3 regions of the Halomonas sp. YLGW01 genome follow, and region 1 is predicted to be linked to each of the others. Evidence: predicted binding sites of a transcription regulator. Region 1 holds the regulator's gene; each other region holds the start of a gene.
What was found. Region 1 encodes sigma-54, which starts transcription at its own class of promoters, with help from an activator protein. Its sites were predicted from a motif close to TGGCACNNNNNTTGCTNT; they were not measured.
Positions count from the first base shown of each region.

Region 2: IEJ03_RS10765 (sugar phosphorylase) is a predicted target of sigma-54. The motif match lies at 3,136-3,153, and genes of this name have one in related genera.
Region 3: urtA (urea ABC transporter substrate-binding protein) is a predicted target of sigma-54. The motif match lies at 2,790-2,807, and genes of this name have one in related genera.

Region 1 is NZ_CP062005.1:1,059,553-1,065,603, forward strand. It holds gene rapZ (RNase adapter RapZ) at 1-877, opposite strand, end outside; partial or broken gene ptsN (PTS IIA-like nitrogen regulatory protein PtsN) at 949-1,430, opposite strand; gene raiA (ribosome-associated translation inhibitor RaiA) at 1,435-1,743, opposite strand; gene IEJ03_RS04935 (RNA polymerase factor sigma-54) at 1,901-3,313, opposite strand; gene lptB (LPS export ABC transporter ATP-binding protein) at 3,521-4,246, opposite strand; gene lptA (lipopolysaccharide transport periplasmic protein LptA) at 4,255-4,782, opposite strand; gene lptC (LPS export ABC transporter periplasmic protein LptC) at 4,779-5,360, opposite strand; gene IEJ03_RS04955 (HAD hydrolase family protein) at 5,360-5,929, opposite strand; gene IEJ03_RS04960 (KpsF/GutQ family sugar-phosphate isomerase) at 5,939-6,051, opposite strand, start outside.
Region 2 is NZ_CP062005.1:2,328,959-2,335,009, reverse strand. It holds gene IEJ03_RS10780 (MBL fold metallo-hydrolase) at 1-282, shown strand, start outside; gene IEJ03_RS10775 (YeeE/YedE family protein) at 336-794, shown strand; gene IEJ03_RS10770 (DUF6691 family protein) at 791-1,210, shown strand; gene IEJ03_RS10765 (sugar phosphorylase) at 1,277-3,076, opposite strand; gene nrdR (transcriptional regulator NrdR) at 3,239-3,718, shown strand; gene ribD (bifunctional diaminohydroxyphosphoribosylaminopyrimidine deaminase/5-amino-6-(5-phosphoribosylamino)uracil reductase RibD) at 3,748-4,881, shown strand; gene ribBA (bifunctional 3,4-dihydroxy-2-butanone-4-phosphate synthase/GTP cyclohydrolase II) at 5,094-6,051, shown strand, end outside.
Region 3 is NZ_CP062005.1:1,282,376-1,288,426, reverse strand. It holds gene urtB (urea ABC transporter permease subunit UrtB) at 1-1,285, opposite strand, end outside; gene urtA (urea ABC transporter substrate-binding protein) at 1,399-2,667, opposite strand; gene IEJ03_RS05990 (tripartite tricarboxylate transporter permease) at 3,107-4,621, opposite strand; gene IEJ03_RS05985 (tripartite tricarboxylate transporter TctB family protein) at 4,621-5,076, opposite strand; gene IEJ03_RS05980 (tripartite tricarboxylate transporter substrate-binding protein) at 5,076-6,051, opposite strand, start outside.

The sequences.
Region 1 (6,051 bases):
CCTGGGGCACGGCGGTATGGATGCCGAGCTCCCGGTGGCGGAGACGCACGCCGGGGTGGTGTTCGGCGAAGTGGTTGGCCAGTCGCTCGGCCAGGTAGACCGAGCGATGCTGGCCGCCGGTGCAGCCGATGGCCACCGTCATGTAACTGCGGTGGCTGGCCTGGTAGGCCGGCAGCCAGCGGGTCAGCCAGTCGATGATGTCACCGGCCAGGCGTTCGACGTCCTCGTAGCTTTCGAGAAACTCGATAATTTCCCGGTCGCGGCCGGTGGATTGACGCAGCCGAGGATCCCAGTAAGGGTTGGGGAGGCAGCGGGCATCGAAGACGGTGTCGGCATCCAGCGGTACGCCGCCCTTGAAGCCGAAGGACTCGAAGGTCAGGGTCATCTGCCGATCGCGATGCTGGGCCACCTGCTCGGCGATGCGGCCGCGCAGGTCGTGGACCGACAGACGGGAGGTGTCGATGACCAGGTCGGCGAGATCCAGGATCTCGGCGAGGGCGGCTTCCTCGCTGTCGATGGCCTCGGCGAGGGTCATCTGGCTGTCCCGCGTCAGCGGGTGGCGACGGCGAGTGGCCGAGTAGCGCTCGAGCAGGATCTTCGAGTCGGCGGTCAGGTAGACCACCTGACACTGGATGCCGCGCGCCTGTAGGTCGGAGAGCAGCGTCGGGAAGCGCTCCAGGGCATGGGGCAGGTTGCGGGCATCGATGCTCACGGCGCTGGAGGCGCGCCGACTGGCGTCGCGTTGCAGCTCGTCGACCAGGGAATCCAGCAGCATGGCGGGCAGGTTGTCGATCGCGTAGTAGCCCAGGTCTTCCAGCGCCTGGAGGGCGATCGACTTGCCGGAGCCGGAGCGGCCGCTGATGATCACGAGCTGCATGAGGGTCTCCTGCTTACCGGGTCAGTGGGCGAGGGGCATCGTTGCGGTGATGGCGTGGCGCCGATTGGGGGTCAGGCGGAGCGGCCATCACTGGCGTGGCGGCGAATCGCCTCCAGCAGGATGTCATAGAGCTGGCGCTGCGTCTCGCTGTTGCGCAGCCGCTGGCGTGTCTCGGGGTCGTTCATGACCGCCGCGACCTGGCCGAGCAGGGCGAGGTGGGCGTCATCGGCTTCTTCCGGGACCAGCAACACGAAGACCAGATCGACGGGCTCGCCGTCGATGGCATCGAAGTCGACGGGCTCGCTGAGCTTGAGGAAGCCGGCCAGGGGAGACTTGCAGTGCGGGTTGCGCGCATGCGGGATGGCGACGCCGTGACCGATGCCGGTGCTGCCTAGCCGCTCGCGGCCGATCAGGCGACTGAAGACCTCCTGGCTATCGAGGCTGGGCGTGTTCTGGGCGATGAAGGTGCTGAAGAACTCCAGCACCCGCTTCTTGCTTCCCCCGGGCACACCGAACAGGGCGCGCTCGGGGGCAGGATGGATTCCAACGTCATGATGTCAGCGAGCGCCTGCGCCTTGGGCGCGCGCCTGGGCTTTTTCCTTGTGTTTGACAAGCTGACGGTCGAGCTTGTCGGCGAGGGCGTCGATCGCGGCGTACATGTCGACGTCTTCCGCTTCGGCATGCAGTTCGGCACCGGCGGCATGCAGGGTGCAGGAGGCCTGCTGGCGCTCTTTCTCGACGGAAAGGGTGGCCTGAACCGTGGTGATGTTGTCGTAATGACGCTCCAGGCGGGCGAGCTTCTCGTTCACATAGTCACGCAATGCGTCGGTCAGTTCGACGTGATGGCCGGTGATGTTGACTTGCATGGCACGCTCCTTATCCTGCGGTTGGCCAATCGATTGTAACCCTTTTTAGCGCCCTGCATACCCCTTCGCTTGGCGCTTTTCCAACGCAGCTACTTTCGGTGATTTTTCCACGCTTAGTCAATGGGTTATGCCTTGAAAACAGGCATTTCACACGACATCAGGAGAGTCGCTTGCGCTCGCTGGACGGCGGGATGCCCATCGCTTCGCGATACTTGGCCACGGTTCGTCTGGCGACCTGGATACCGCTTTCGGCCAGTAGGTCGACCAGTTTGCTGTCGGAGAGAGGCTTGCGCGGCGGCTCGCTGCCGATCAGCTTCTTCAGGCGAGCCCGAATGGCGGTGCTGGAGTGGGCGTCGCCACTGTCACCGCCGACCTGGCTCGAGAAGAAGTATTTCAGCTCGAAGACGCCCCGTGGCGTATGAATGAACTTCTGGGTAGTGACCCGCGAGATGGTCGACTCGTGCATCTCGACCTTGGTGGCGATGTCGGCGAGGATCAGCGGTTTCATGGCCTCCTCGCCCCGCTCGAGGAAGTCGATCTGGCGGGCCATGATCTCGCGCCCCACCCGCAGCAGGGTGTCATTGCGGCTCGACAGGCTCTTGATCAGCCAGCGTGCCTCCTGCAGGTGCTGCTTCATGAAGGTGTTGTCGTCGCTCTTGTCGGCCCGGCGGATCAGGGCGGCATAATCCGGCTGGATGCGCATCCGCGGCAGCGCCTCCGAATTGAGCTCGATGCGCCAGCCTTCCTGGGTGTGGCGGGCGATCAGGTCGGGAATCACGTAGTCACTGCCCGTGCTGTCGAAGGCCTGGCCCGGGCGAGGGTCCAGCGTCCGAATGAGCGCAATCACCTGGTCGAGCTGGGCGTCGTCCAGCCGCAGCCGGCGCTTGAGCAGCTTGCGATCATCGCCGGCGAGGGCCTCCAGAAACTGGCGCACCAGGCGCTTGGCCTGGGGCAGCAGGGGTAGGTCCGGCGGCAGGGCGCCCAGCTGCAGCAGCAGGCATTCACGCAGATCGCGCGCAAAGACGCCGGTCGGTTCGAACTGCTGCACGCGCAGCAGCACCCGCTCGACGTCGCCGGTCTTGAGGCCGTCGAGGCCCTGGGCACGCAGGCCCTGAGTCAGGTCGTCGAGGCCTCCCTCGAGATAGCCGCTGGGAGTGACCGCGTCGATCAGGCTCTCGGCAATCTGGCGCTCGGTATCGCTGACATCGGCCATGGCCAGTTGCCAGGCGAGGTGATCGTGCAGGCTTACGCCGATGGCGTTGCGGTCGAGGTCGGGGCCTTCCGCGCTGCCGCTCGGCGCCGCCATGTCCTGGTAGGTGTCGGACCAGTCGCTGTCTGTCGACAGCTCGCTGGGGATCTCGGTGGACCAGTCGTCCTCGCGGGGTTCGGCGACGTCCTGCTCGCCGTAAGCCTCGTCGAGTTCCAGCATCGGATTGGTTTCCAGTGCCTGCTGGATCTCCTGGCGCAGGTCCAGGGTCGAGAGCTGCAACAGCGCGATGGCCTGCTGAAGCTGGGGCGTCATGGTCAGCTGGGTGCCGACGCGGAGTTGCAACGAGGGTTTCATGACCATGGCAAGGCGCGTGTCAGGCAGAAATGGAATGACTAACTTAGCCGTTGACCGGAGGCCGTGCAAGCCGTTGGTGATGATTTATTAGCAATAAGCGTGCCATGCGCAACTTTCGTGCCGCTCAGGGGGTAGCGCCTGCTCGCTGCGGGGTTGGGAGCGAGGGAGCGGGGTAGGGAGGCGACCAAGGCCTCCCGAGTCGCCGGGTCGAGGCTAGAGCCGGAAATCCTCGCCGAGATAGACGTCTCGGACCTTCTGATTGGCGAGGATGGCCTCGGCATTGCCTGCGGCGATGATCTCGCCGTCGCCGACGATATAGGCGCTGTCACAGATGTCCAGGGTCTCGCGCACGTTGTGGTCGGTGATTAGCACGCCGATGCCCCGGTCGCGCAGGGCGCGGATGATCGACTTGATGTCGGAGACCGAGATCGGGTCGACGCCGGCGAAGGGTTCGTCCAGCAGGATGAAGGCCGGTTCGGTGGCCAGGGCTCTGGCGATTTCGACCCGACGCCGCTCGCCGCCCGACAAGCTCATGCCGGTATTGTCGCGAATATGGGTGATGTGGAACTCGTTCAGGAGCTCCTCCAGGCGTGCTCGGCGGCCGTCGCGGTCCAGGTCCCGGCGGGTCTCCAGGATGGCCATGATGTTGTCGGTGACCGACAGTTTGCGAAAGATCGAGGCTTCCTGGGGCAGATAGCCGATGCCGGCCAGGGCGCGCTCGTGCATGGCGGCCCGGGACAGGTCCCGGTCGTCGATATGGACCGTGCCGGCATCGGCGCGTACCAGGCCGACGATCATGTAGAAGGAGGTGGTCTTGCCGGCACCGTTGGGGCCCAGCAGGCCGACGATCTGGCCCTGGTCGATGGACAGGCTAATGTCCTTGACCACGCGACGTCGCTTGTAGCTCTTGGCCAGATGCTGAACGCTGAGGGTCTTCATGGGGAGCCTTATTGCTGGGGAGTCAGGGTCATGCGCACGCGCTGGCGTGTCTCGCCATCGTTGTCGACGCCGCTGTCGGCTTCGACCAGGCGGCGATCCAGGTAGTAGTCGACCCTGGCGCCGCTGAATCTGTCCCGGCCACGGTGAAGTTCCGCCTGGTCGATCAGCTCCACCCGCCGCTCGAGGGTATGGTAGACGATGGTGCGTCCCCAGCCCTTGACGAGGGGCGCCTCGGGGCTCGGCTGCTGTTCGATGTAGGCTCGCTCGCCGGTGGCGCGTACGCGGGAGACCTCGCCCTGATCGGTGCGGGAGATGGTGACGCGCTGGCCGGTCAGCTGCATGCTGCCCTGGCGCATGTCGACGTCGCCGCTGTAGACGGCGGTGCCGGCCTGGTCGTCGAGCTCGAGGCGATCGGCGACGATCTCGATGGGGGCGCTGGCATCGCCGTCGAGGGCCATGGCCGGCAGCGTGATCAGGCTCAGCAGGGCGGGCAGCAGCAGGCCAAGAGCCCGGCGGGTAAGGTCGCGTCGCGTCATGGGGCTTGCTCCTCGGGGGGGTGAAAACCGCGTACGTTGCCGGTCAGCTGCAGCCGGTCGTCGTCGAACCAGACATCCAGCCTGTCGCCGCGCACGCGCTGCGAGGACTGAGTGATGCGCGCCTCGCTGTCGCTCCAGGCATGATTGGTGTCGGTGTCGATGTTCAGGGTCTCGGTGTTCAGTTGCCAGCCCTCGCCGGGGGATTCCAGGTGGGCCGCACCGCTCAGCACCAGCGGGTTGCCGCCGGGGCCGAGGGTGCCTTGTCGGCCGCTGGCCCGCCACAGTTCCCCGTCGTCATCGAGCAGGCGCGTCCGGGGCGTGTCGGCGCGGGTCGTGTCGTCGTGAGGGGTGTGAACCAGGCGCGGTGTCTCCAGGCGCTGATGCGGGCGCCCCTGGGCATCGAAGCGGGTCAGGGTCACGCCCTCGAGGTAGAAGTCGGGCTCACCGGCGCTGTCGGTAGGCACCGGCCCCGGCGCGCGCACGTCACGCTGCTCGACGAGCGTCAGCACGGCACCCAGGGCGACCAGCAGCAGGGCTAGCCAGACGCGGGGCGAGGGGCGGGGCAGGCGCAGTGCCATCAGGGCCGACCGCGATCCGTGGCATCTAGGCTGTATCGGTCCATCACCGCGGCCCAATGGCCCTGGCTCTCCAGCAGGGTGTCGCAGATATCGCGCACGGCCCCGTGGCCGCCGCTGCGTTCGGTGACCCAGTCGGCCTCGCGACGCATGTAGGGCGGCGCGTTGGGTACGGTGATGCCGAGGCCGGCCGCTTGGATGGCGGCCAGATCCTGAAGGTCATCGCCACAGTAGGCGGCCTGCTCAAGCTCGAGACCGAGGCTTTGGGTCAGTTCGCGCAGGGCGGTGAGCTTGTCGTCCCGGTGCTGGAAGACGTGCTCGATCCCCAGGGCGGCGGCGCGCTGGGTGACCATCGGCGATTCGCGGCCGGTGATCAGGGCGACCTCGACGCCGGCCTGGCGCAGCAGCTTGATGCCATGGCCGTCCTGGGTGTGAAAGGCCTTGATCTCGATGCCGTCGGCCTGGAAATAGAGGCGGCCGTCGGTGAGAACGCCGTCCACGTCCAGGGCCAGCAGCCTGACTTTTCGTGCGCGATCGGCAAGCGTCGGGGCGAGCGGTGAATCGGGTGACATGACAACTCCTTAGATGACGCCGCTTCTCAGCAGGTCGTGCATGTGCAGGGCGCCGACCGGGCGGCTTTCTCCGTCGACCACGGCCAGCGCGCTGATGCGGCTCTCTTCCATGATACGCACCG
Region 2 (6,051 bases), 1.3 Mb from region 1:
CCCGGGGAGACGCGGTTATTCCTGTGTCACGATTATCCGGGCCCCGACCGCGATACCCGTCAGCACCAGATCTCGGTGACCGAGCAGCGCCTGCACAATATTCACGCCCACGAGGGCGTGAGCGAGGAGGACTTCGTCAAGCTGCGTACCGAGCGTGATGCGACCCTTGGCATGCCGCGACTGATCCTGCCCTCGGTGCAGGTCAATATGCGCGCCGGCGCGATGCCGGCGGCCGAGGCCAACGGCCAGGTCTATCTCAAGGTGCCGATCGACCTGTTCTGACTCACGAGGGCAGTAACCGCCCTCCCACCACCTGAATCACGAAGGAGACAACCTTGGATTGGAGTTCGAGCCTCTATGGCCTGGCCGGCGGCGTATTGATCGGCCTGTCGGCGGTGTGGCTGATGGCGACGCTCGGTCGCATCGCCGGCATCAGCGGGATCCTCTCGGCGCTGGTGCTGGAGCGACCCAAGGGCGACACCGCTTGGCGCCTGACCTTCCTGCTGGGGTTGATCAGCGGGCCGATGCTCTTGATGGCGCTCGGCGGGCTGGGCAACGTCGCCGGGGAGCCGGGAGTGGTGATCGGCGCCCCCGCCGGCGGCGTGGGGCTGATGCTGATTGCCGGCTTGCTGGTGGGGGTCGGTACCGGCATCGGCAGCGGCTGCACCAGCGGTCATGGCGTCTGCGGCCTGTCGCGGCTCTCGCCGCGCTCGATGGCGGCGACCCTGACCTTTCTGGTCACCGGCATCGTGACCGTCTATGTGGTGCGGCATCTGCTGGGAGGTGGGGCATGAAGACAGCGATGTTGAAACCCGTCGCGGGTTATCTCGCCGGCCTGCTGTTTGGCCTGGGGTTGGCGCTGGGCGGCATGACCGACCCGGGTCGCGTGATCGGGTTCCTCGATCTGGCCGGCGCCTGGGACCCGACACTGATGTTCGTGCTCGGCGGCGCCGTGGTCACCACCTTTATCGGTTACCGGTGGGTGCTGCGCCGCACCGCGCCGCTGTTTGCCGGCGCCTTCCAGCTGCCGACCCGCCGCGACCTGGACGCGAAGCTGCTCGGCGGCGCGGCCCTGTTCGGCATCGGCTGGGGGCTGTCCGGCTACTGTCCGGGCCCGGCGGTCGCCTCGCTCTCGGGCGTGAGCCTGCCGCTCGTGGCGATGCTCGCCGCGATGGTGGCGGGTTGGTGGCTGGCCCGGCGCCTGGGGTGATGAGCGCCAGGCTGGCTCGCTTCGGTCCGGCTCAGTTTGGTCTTGGTACGTTCCGTCCGTTCTGGATCATGCCGGCTCCGCCTGGTCGAGGCCCGGCTGCACCAGCCATAGGCTGCGGTAGGGCCGCAGCACATCGCGCTCTTGCGGCGACCAGGGGGCATAGTCGGCGAGCACGTCGAGCCAGGGGTCCTGGGCGAGCTCCGCCAGGTCGAGGGGCTGGCGCTGGTCGCTGATGTTGTAGATCGCCAGCAGCCGGCGGCCATCCGGCAGGGGGCCCCGCTCGATGGCGAACAGGCCCGGCGCGGTGTCGAGCACCCGTTGGGGTGCCTCGGGATGAAAGCAAGGCTCGGCGGCGCGAAGCCTGAGGCGCTGCTTGAGCGAGCCGAAGGCCTCGCGGGTCGGAGTGCTGCGGCTGTCGATCAGCTCATTGAGTTCGGAAAGCTGCCAGCGGCGGCGGTTGATGGCACGCAACTGCCCCCGGCGTTCGACCCCCTCATGGTCGTTGAGGGTCGCGGTCAGGGAATGCAGGTAGATACCGGGAATGCCCTGCAGGGCCAGCAGCAGGTTCTGGCTCAGCAGGAAGCGCTCGACCTGCCAGGCATCGGCGCCGCGCCGGGTGCCCTTCATGGCGTCGAAGTAGGCGATGTTGATCTCGTAGGGAGTATCCTTGCCGTCCGGGTCGGTCTTCATGCTGACGAAGCCCCCGAAGCGGTGCATGAGATCCAGCAGGGTCTCGACCTCATGCGGCGGCAGCAGTCCTTCCAGGGCACGCACGCCGATGCCGTCGTGACTGGCCGTGAAGTTGAAATAGCTGCAGCCCGACGGCAGGGCCGGCAGGCTGTTCGCCCATTGCGCCAGCGCCGAGGCATCGCCACTGGTCAGGGTGTGAACCAATAGCGGGGGCAGGGTGAACTGATAGATCAGGTGCGCCTCGTCTGGTGGCGTGCCTTCCCTGGTGGCGCGCTCGAGTCCCAGGTAGCTCAGGTTCTCGCGATGCGGCACGTTGGTCTCGGTGATCAGCCGGGTGCCCGGTGCCACGTAATCGACCACTGCACGCAGCAGGCGCACGATGGCATGCGTCTGGGGCAGATGGATGCAGGAGGTGCCGACCTCCTTCCACAGGTAGGCGATGGCATCCAGGCGAATGGTGCGGGCGCCCTGCTGGAGGTAGAAGAGCAGGATGCCGACGAACTCGATCAGTACGTCCGGGTTGTCGAAGTTGAGATCGATCTGGTCGTCGGAGAAGGTCGCCCACAGGTGGCGCGTCCCGCGGCGGGTGCTGACCGGCACCAGCAGCGGCGAGTTGCGCGGCCGCGTGACCTGGGACAGGTCGGTGGCCGGGTCCATCTCGATGAAGTAGTCGCGCCCGGGCTGGCTGTCGGCCAGGTAATCGACGAACCACAGCGAGTCTCGCGACACATGGTTGATCACCAGGTCGACCATCAGGTCCCGGTTCTCGGCCAGTGCACGAACCTGTGGCCAGTCACCGAGCTCCGGGTTGACCTCCTTGTAGTGCACCACCGAGAAGCCGTCATCGCTGCTCCACGGAAAGAAGGGCAGCACATGCACGCCGCTGAAGGTGTCCTCCAGGCGTTCATCGAGGAAGCGCTTGAGCACGTCGAGGGGTGCCCGATCGCCGTCGAGCAGGCTGTCGCCATAGCTGATCAGCCATTGATCCCGCTCGCTCCACAATGGACGGGGGCTAGCGTCGATGGCACCACGCTGGTGCGAGATCAGCGTGACCAGGCGGCGCAGGATCGCATCGCTACGCGGGCCATAGACCTCCTCCAGCCGCGCGCGGGCGGCCTCGACGAACCCGGTTTCGTCCAGCTGACGGGGGGGCGTAGGGGGCAGGGATGAGCTCATGGACGACTCCTTGAAGGCCGGAACACGCGCCTGGCGGGCAATAGGGGAATCCTTGGCCTCATGCAGGGGACGTGCCAAAGGTGACGGCTGACTGGGCGCCATGCGGCCAAATCGTTACAATAGTTCAAGAGTTGTTGTGTCGAACAGGCCGGAATCCAGCCGATGCATTGTCCTTTCTGCGGTACCCATGACACCAAGGTCACCGACTCGCGCCTGGTCGTCGAGGGCGATCAGGTGCGTCGCCGTCGTCAGTGTGCCGCCTGCGGTGAACGCTTCACGACCTACGAGACCGCCGAGCTTGTGATGCCGCGAGTCGTCAAGGCGGACGGATCGCGGGAGACGTTCGACGAGGCCAAGCTACGCGCCGGCATGCTCCGGGCGCTGGAGAAACGTCCGGTGAGCGCCGAGTCGATCGAGGCCGCCGTCGAGCGCATCCGCCAGCGCCTGCGCGCGCGGGGCGAGCGGGAGGTCAAGGCCATCGAGGTCGGTCAGGAGGTGATGGATGCCCTGAAGCGTCTCGATCAGGTCGCCTATATCCGCTTCGCCTCGGTCTATCGGCGCTTCCAGGACATCGACGAGTTCCGGGCCGAGATCGACCGCCTGGCCCAGGAGCCGAGCTTCTCTCCCCAGGACGATCACTGAGTCTGTCCTTCCACCTGCATAGGATGCCCATGGCCACTGCGACTCCGGAAGCCTTCATGGCCCGTGCCCTGACCCTGGCCCGCCGCGGCCTCTATACCACCGACCCCAACCCCCGGGTCGGCTGCGTGCTGGTCAAGCGCCGCCAGATCGTCGGCGAGGGCTATCACGAGCGTGCCGGCGAGCCCCATGCCGAGATCCATGCCCTGCGGGATGCCGGCGACGAGGCCCGCGGTGCCACCGCCTATGTGACCCTGGAACCCTGTGCGCATCACGGCCGCACCGGCCCCTGCGCCCAGGCGCTGATCGAGGCCGGCGTAAAGAAGGTGGTGGCCGCGATGCAGGACCCCCACGCGGCGGTGGCGGGGCAGGGCTTCGCCATGCTGCGCGAGGCCGGCATCGAGGTGGAATGCGGGCTGCTCGAGGAAGAGGCCCGGGCGCTGAACCCGGGGTTTATCTCCCGCATGACCCGGGGTCGCCCCTTCGTGCGCATGAAGATGGCGATGAGCCTCGACGGGCGCACGGCGATGCGCTCCGGGGAGTCTCAATGGATCACCGGCCCCCGGGCGCGCACCGAGGTGCAGCGCCTGCGTGCCCGCTCCAGTGCGGTGATCAGCGGCGTGGATTCGATCATCTTCGACAACTCGCGGCTCACCGTGCGGGCCTCCCAGCTCGACCTCGAGGACGGTGAGGCGATCGCCCGCCGCCAGCCGCTGAGGGTGATCGTCGACTCCCGGCTGCGCCTGCCGCTGGCCGCGGCCTGCCTGAGCGAGCCCGGCCGCACCCTGGTCGCGACCTGCACTCGGGATGCCGAGCGTCAGGCACGGCTCGAGGCCGCCGGGGCCGAGGTGCTACAGCTGCCGTCGGGGACCGATGGCCGGGTCGATCTGGCCGCGCTGCTCGAGCACCTGGCCCGGGAAGAGCAGGCCAACGAGGTGCTGCTGGAGACCGGGGCGACGCTCGCCGGCGGCATGCTCGATGCCCAGCTGGTCGACGAGATGCAGCTTTACGTGGCACCGACCCTGCTCGGCGGCGAGGCTCGCCCCCTGGTGGCCCTGCCCGGGCTCGAGCGCATGGCGCAGCAGCGGCCGCTGGATGTTCTCGATATCCGCGCCGTGGGCCGCGACTGGCGGATCATTGCGCGCCCCCAGCGCCAGTCGCCCTGAGCGTGAGCATGAGACCGTGACGGTGAGGGCGATTCGGCGGCGGTCGAATGCTGGCGCCGCGCGGCTTGCCAAGGTACCCTGAGCGCCGATTTCGCTGTCGGCGGCATTCCGCCGGCAGCCCGTCGGCGCCAGCTGCATCCGCTGTTTCCAGCGGCGCCCCGGTTTGCGGCGCCTTCCGTTGACGCCAGCACGCACAGTAATTCGGAGACCTCATGGCGCTTTCCAAGGACCTGTCTCAGGACCCTTCTTCCCAGGCCGGAGCTTCCCAGGCCGCCAGCGACGCAAGTGCACCGGCCCCTGGCGCCGGCGACCTGGCGCGTATCGAGGACCTGGTCGAGGACATCCGACAGGGCAAGATGGTCATCCTCATGGACGATGAGGATCGCGAGAACGAAGGCGATATCATCATGGCCGCCGAGAAGGTCGAGGCCGAGCATATCAACTTCATGGCTCGCCATGCCCGCGGCCTGATCTGCCTGCCGATGACCCGCGAGCGCTGCGAGCGACTCAAGTTGCCGCTGATGGTGCACGACAACGGCTCCGGCTTCGGCACCAAGTTCACCCTGTCCATCGAGGCCGCCGAAGGCGTCTCCACCGGCATCTCCGCCGCCGATCGCGCCCGCACCGTGCGTGCCGCCTCGGCTCGCGATGCCAAGGCGAGCGATATCGTCCAGCCGGGCCATATCTTCCCGCTGATGGCCGAACCGGGCGGCGTGTTGCGTCGCGCCGGTCACACCGAGGCGGCCTGCGATCTCGCGGCGATGGCCGGGTTCGATCCCAGTGGCGTGATCTGCGAGGTAATGAACGACGACGGCAGCATGGCGCGTCGCCCGGAGCTCGAGCGCTTCGCCGCCGAGCATGGCCTGAAGATGGGCACCATCGCCGATCTGATCCACTACCGCATTCATACCGAGCAGACCGTGGATCATCTCGAGGCCTCGCCGGTGGAGACCGCATACGGCGAGCTGACCCTGCATGTCTTCCGCGACAGCATCCAGGGCGCCCACCACCTGGCACTGGTCAAGGGCACGCCCCGCGCCGAGGAGCCGACCACGGTGCGTGTGCACCTGGCCGATACCCTGCGCGACATCCTGACCCTGACCCGCCCGGGCAGCCAGAGCTGGACCGCCCAGAAGGCGTTGGCCGAGATCGCCGACGCCGATAGCGGCG
Region 3 (6,051 bases), 220 kb from region 1:
GAATATCGACCCGGGTCGCGCGGATGCCCATGGCGCGGGCCATGCCGCGGTTCTGGGTCACGGCCCGCACCTCGAGACCGAGCCTCGTGCGGCGCATCACCAGCATTAGTCCGGCGAATACCAGCAGCGCGAAGCCGAGCACATAGAGACGGTTCAGGGTCAGCGACAGGGCGTCGTTGATCACCAGCGAGCCGCTCATCCATTCCGGGGTGATCACGGTGCGGTTGAGGGGCGACACCAGGGTACGTACCAGCTGCTGCAGGATCAGGCTGACGCCGAAGGTGGCGAGCAGGGTCTCCAGCGGCCGGCCCTTGAGGAACTGGATCACGCCGCGCTCGATGGCCACCCCCGCCAGGCCGGCGACCAGGAAGCCCGCCGGAATCGACAGGATCACCGCCAGGCCCGGCTGTCCCGGCAGCAGTTGCTGCATACCCCAGGAGGTGTAGGCGCCGAGCATGATCAGCTCACCGTGCGCCATGTTGATCACGCCCATCACGCCGAAGGTAATGGCCAGGCCGATCGCCGCCAGCACCAGCACCGAACCGAGGCTCAGGCCGAAATACAACGTCTCGACGCCGCGATTGATCTTGAGAGTCTGCTCGATGTTAGCCAGGGCCGCCTTGGCACTGGCGGCGAGCGCGGCGTCCTCGCCCGCCGCGGCCCCGTTGAGCGCCGCTCGGGCCTCGGGGTGCAGGCTGCCGCTCAGGCGCTCGATGGCCGCGGCATCGCCCCGCTCGAGCCGATGGATGGCCAATGCCTCGGCGAGCCTTTTGCGCACCGCCTCGTTCGGCTCCACTTCCAGCACCGTCTGGAGGGGCTCGACCATGGCCGCCTCGACCTGGCCGAGCAGATCGTTGGCCGCGCCAAGGCGCGCCTCCGGGTCCTCGACATACAGGTCGAGGACCGCCAGGGTGCTACGCAGCTGGCCGCGCAGGGCATTGTTGATGCCGATGCGATCCAGCTCGCGCCGGGACATCTCGCCGAGCGGCTCCCCGCTCAAGGCGTCTTCCACCGGCCAGGCCCGGCCACGATTGGCCAGGACCACCACGAACTGGCCGGTCTTCTTGTTCTGTTGTAGCTTGCCGTCGTTCAGGGCTTCCAGCCAGGCACGGCTGCGGGCATCGCCGCTGGCGACGATGGCCTCGATGGCCTCGCCCTTGGCGGCATAGGAGGCACCGGCCAACGCCTCGAGCAGCGGCCGACCGGGGTCATCCTGCTGGGCCTGGGCGGCGCCGACCATCGTCAGCAACAGCAGCCACAGCGTGAGGCATCGGGTGATCCTCATGGGATTGTCCTTTGGAAAAGCGATGAGAGCCAGACAGGTGACTCGTCAGGCCAGCGGGACGACCAGGGCCGCCCCGCTGCTCCGTGTTGAGCAATGATGCACAAAGGCCAGAGTTACTCGGCCTCGACGCCACCGCCACAGCTGCCCTCGACCACGTTGTAGTTGCCGCATGCCATGGGCTTGCGCCAGTCACTGATCAGGTCACGCGAGCCATCGAGGTAATCCGACCAGGCGTCCCCCGCAACCGTGGACGGAGTCTCCCAGACCACCGAGAACTGACCATTGTCCTGAATCTCGCCGATCAGCACCGGCTTGGTGATGTGATGGTTGGGCATCATCGCCGCATAGCCGCCGGTCAGGTTGGGCACGGTCACGCCGATGATGGCGTCCTTGACCGCGTCGACATCGGCCGTGCCGGCCTTGCGCACCGCCTCGAGCCACATGTTGAAGCCGATATAGTGGGCCTCCATGGGATCGTTGGTGACAGCCATCTCGTCGCCGGTGTAGTCGATCCAGGCATCGATGAAGTCGTAGTTGGCGTCGTTGTCGACGCTCATGAAGTAGTTCCAGGCCGCCAGGTGGCCCACCAGCGGCGCGGTATCGATGCCCGACAGCTCCTGTTCGCCCACCGAGAAGGCCACCACCGGAATGTCGGCGGCATCGATGCCCTGGTTGCCGAGCTCACGATAGAAGGGCACGTTGGCATCGCCGTTGATGGTCGAGACCACCGCCGTCTTCTTGCCTTCGCTGCCGAAGCGCTTGATGTCGGAGACGATGTTCTGCCAGTCGGAATGCCCGAACGGCGTGTAGTTGATCATGATGTCCTCGTCGGCGACGCCGTGGCCCTTCAGATAGGCCTCGAGGATCTTGTTGGTGGTACGCGGATAGACATAGTCGGTGCCGGCCAGCACCCAGCGCTCCACGCCGACGTCGTTCATCAGGTAATTGACGGCGGGAATGGCCTGCTGGTTGGGCGCTGCACCGGTATAGAAGACATTCTCGGATGACTCCTCGCCCTCGTACTGCACCGGATAGAACAACAAGCCATTGAGTTCTTCGACGACCGGCAGCACCGACTTGCGCGATACCGAGGTCCAGTTGCCGAAGATCACGTCGACCTTTTCCTGCGCCAAGAGCTCACGCGCCTTCTCGGCGAACAACGGCCAGTTGGAGGCCGGGTCCACTACCACCGGCTCGAGCTGACGCCCCAGCAGACCGCCCGCGGCGTTCTGCTGCTCGATCAGCATCAGCATGGTGTCCTTGAGAGTGGATTCACTGATCGCCATGGTCCCGGACAGCGAATGCAGGATGCCGACCTTAATAGGGTCTTCCTGAGCCTGGGCCGGCAGGGCCACGCCCAGAGAGAGAAGGGCCGCGGCCAGCCAGCGAGAGGAAGGGGTCGAGGTGTTCACATGGATCTCCTTGCTTGTGTCTTGTTCTTGAAACTTGTTATTCGGCAATATCCAGCGACGAGGCCGGCCGTTAGACGGCCGGCCAACTCCACATCGCAAGGGGCGTGCCAAGACATCGACAAGGAAAATTAACCCTTTATAATCATTTATTTAGATCTTTCTTAACAACCGGACATCCTCTTCCGTTCTCGCTCTCAACGGCTCAAGCCCCCGCCGTACGCCCTCTTTTGGCGATCTCACGTCTCGCCATGCACTTTTATGGTGCAGTTGTATACATTAGCGAGATACTAAAAAAGCCCCAGCACCGGAATGATGCAAGAAACTTTTCCTTTCACCACGAAAAAGGGCACCGGCCTGTCGGCCGGTGCCCTAAAAAGGTGATGCGATAATGGCGTTGCGCGAAGGCGTGTCAGTCCGTCTGAGCCCCGCCCGCCTGCATGCGGCGGCGCAGGATTGGACCGACGATGTAGGGCAGGATCAGCCCCAGACCGGCGACGACCCACAGGCCGATGGCCAGGCCGCTGTCCCACAGCGCCATCCAGTCACCGTCGGAGATCTCCAACGCATGGCGCAGGTTCTTCTCCATCTCCGGCCCCAACAGCAGGCCGAGGATGATCGGCACCAGCGGGATTTCGAGCTTGCGCAGCACATAGCCGAAGACCCCGAAGGCGACCATGAAGTAGAGATCGAAGGTGGTGTTGCTGATCGAGTAGATGCCGACGAAGGCCACCATGGTGACGATCGGCAGCAGGTACATCGGGGGTACCGAAAGCAGCTTGACGAAGATGCCGACCAGCGGAATGTTGAGCAGCAGCAGCAGGAAGTTGCCGATCAGCAGTGCCGCGATCACGCCCCAGACGATATCCGCGTTCTGGGTGAACATCAGCGGCCCGGGGGTGATGTTCAGCGAGATCAGCAGTGCCAGCAGCACCGCAGTGGTGCCGCTGCCCGGCACGCCGAGGGTCAGCATCGGTACCAGGGCACCGCTCGAAGCGCCGTTGTTGCCGGCCTCGGGAGCCGCTACGCCGCGCGGATCGCCCTCGCCGAAGTGGCCCTTGCGACCCAGCACCCGCTTTTCCAGGGTATAGCTGATGAAGCTGCCCAGTGACGCCCCCGCCCCCGGCAGCACCCCGGCAATGAAGCCCAGTACGCCGCCGCGCAGGCTGGTGGGAAGGATGTCACGGATGTCCTTCCAGGACAGTGCCAGCTTGTTGACGGAGATCTTCTCCTTGCCGCCGCCGGCACGATCCTCGATGAAGAACATCAGCTCGGAGATCGCGAACAGACCGACGATGGCGATGATGAAGTCGACGCCCTCGTAGAGCTCCAGCACATTGAAGGTATAACGCTGGGTGCCGGTGGAATCGATGCCCACGGTGGCGATCATCAGGCCGATACAGGCCGCGACCACCGTCTTCATGGGGTTCTTGCCGGTGATCCCGCCAAGGGTGGCGAAGGCCAGCATGAAGAGGGCGAAGTATTCCGCCGGGCCGAAGGTCAAGGCGAAGTCGGCCAGCAGCGGCGCCAGCATGATCAGCCCCACGGTGGCCACCAGGCTGCCGATGAAGGACGCCACCGCCGAGATCGCCAGCGCCTCGGCCGCCTTACCCTTCCGGGCCATGGGATAGCCGTCCAGGCAGGTCATCATCGCCGGCTCATCGCCTGGAATGTTCAAGAGGATCGAGGAGATGCGCCCGCCATACATGGCACCGGCATAGACCGAGGTCAGCATGATCATGGCGGTTTCCGGAGCCAGCCCCAGGGTGAAGGCCAGCGGAATCAGGATCGCCACGCCATTGGCGGGGCCGAGCCCCGGCAGCGCGCCGATCAGGGTGCCCAGGAAGGCCCCCATCAGGGCGAACATCAGGTTATGTGGTTGCAGCGCGACGCCGAAACCGTCGATCAGGAAGCCCAACGTTTCCATCAGGTTGCCTCCAGGAAGTCGAGCAGGCCCAGCGGCAGCGCCAGGTCGAGTGCGAAGTTGAAGATCAGGAACACCACCACGCCCGCGATGGCACCGGTCAGATAGGCCTTGACCGGAGGCGCGCCCATGCGCCAGCACAGGGTGCCCACCGCCAGCAGGGTGCTGGGAATGAAGCCCAGCGGCTGCAGCAGCATGGCGTAGAGCACCAGCACCACTACTGCGATCACCAGCTCAAGGCCGGTACGGCTCCAGGGCCAGGCGTTGTCCGGGTCGGGACGCACGATCATGTACAGGCTGGAGAGCGTCAGCACCACGGCGAGCAGCTTGGGAAAGGTCTCGGGGCCGACGGCCTCGGCCCCGCCGCCGAAGGGTTCCGGGAACTGGGTAGCGCCCCAGCCGTACGCGACGGCCAGGACGATCATCAGGACCCCAAAGATGCGGTCATTGAAGGTCATTACTGAATCAGCCCGATATCTTTGGACAGGGTTTCGATGTCGGTGATCTGCTGCTTGACGAAGGCCTCGAACTCACCGGCACTCATGTGGAAGGGCATCAGACCGTTCTGGGTCATCACGTTCTTCCACTCCTCGCTCTCATAGACGGTGTCCATGGCGTCGAGCCAGTACTGCTTGGCATCATCCGAGATGTCCGCCGGCATGTAGAACCCGCGCCAGTTGGGGCCGATGGCATCGATGCCCTGCTCGCGAGCGGTGGGAATCTCGCTGAACTTGCCCGGCAGACGCTCCTCGGACAGCACCGCCAGCACGCGCAGGTCACCGGACTCCATGAAGCCCTGCGCCTCGGTGATATCACCGGTGAAGGCATCGACGTGGCCACCGACCACCTGAGTCATGGCTTCGCCGCCATTGTTGTAGGACAGGTAGGGAATGCGCGGCAGGTTCTCGAGACCCGCCTTCTGGGCCGCGATCAGTACCTTGAGGTGATCCCAGCCGCCCTTGGCGCTGCCACCGGCGAACTTGACGCTGCGCGGGTCTTCCTTGATGGCATCCATCAGCTCGGGCAGGTCGTCGTACTCGGAATCGTCGGCCACGGCGATGACGCCATAGTCGGCACCCAGGGCCCCGATCCAGTTGACCATGTCGGCGTTCATGCCCGGGAACTGCCCCTGGGCCAGCCGCGTGGTGGTGGCGGTGGAGGCCGCGACCAGCAGCTGGTCATCGCCGGCGCGCTTGCTGACGGTATGGGCGAAGGCCACCCCGCCGCCGGCACCGGCCATGTTGATGGTCTGCACGCTGCGCGGCACCAGATCGAGATCCTCGAGCACCTTGCCGACGCTGCGGCAGGTGAAGTCCCAGCCGCCGCCCGGGTCGGCCGGCGCCAGACACTCGACCTTGCCCTCCGGTTCGAAGGCTTGAGTCACGGAGGCGCTCAGGGTCAGCGCTGCGGCAGTGATCAGCGTGAGGGGCGTC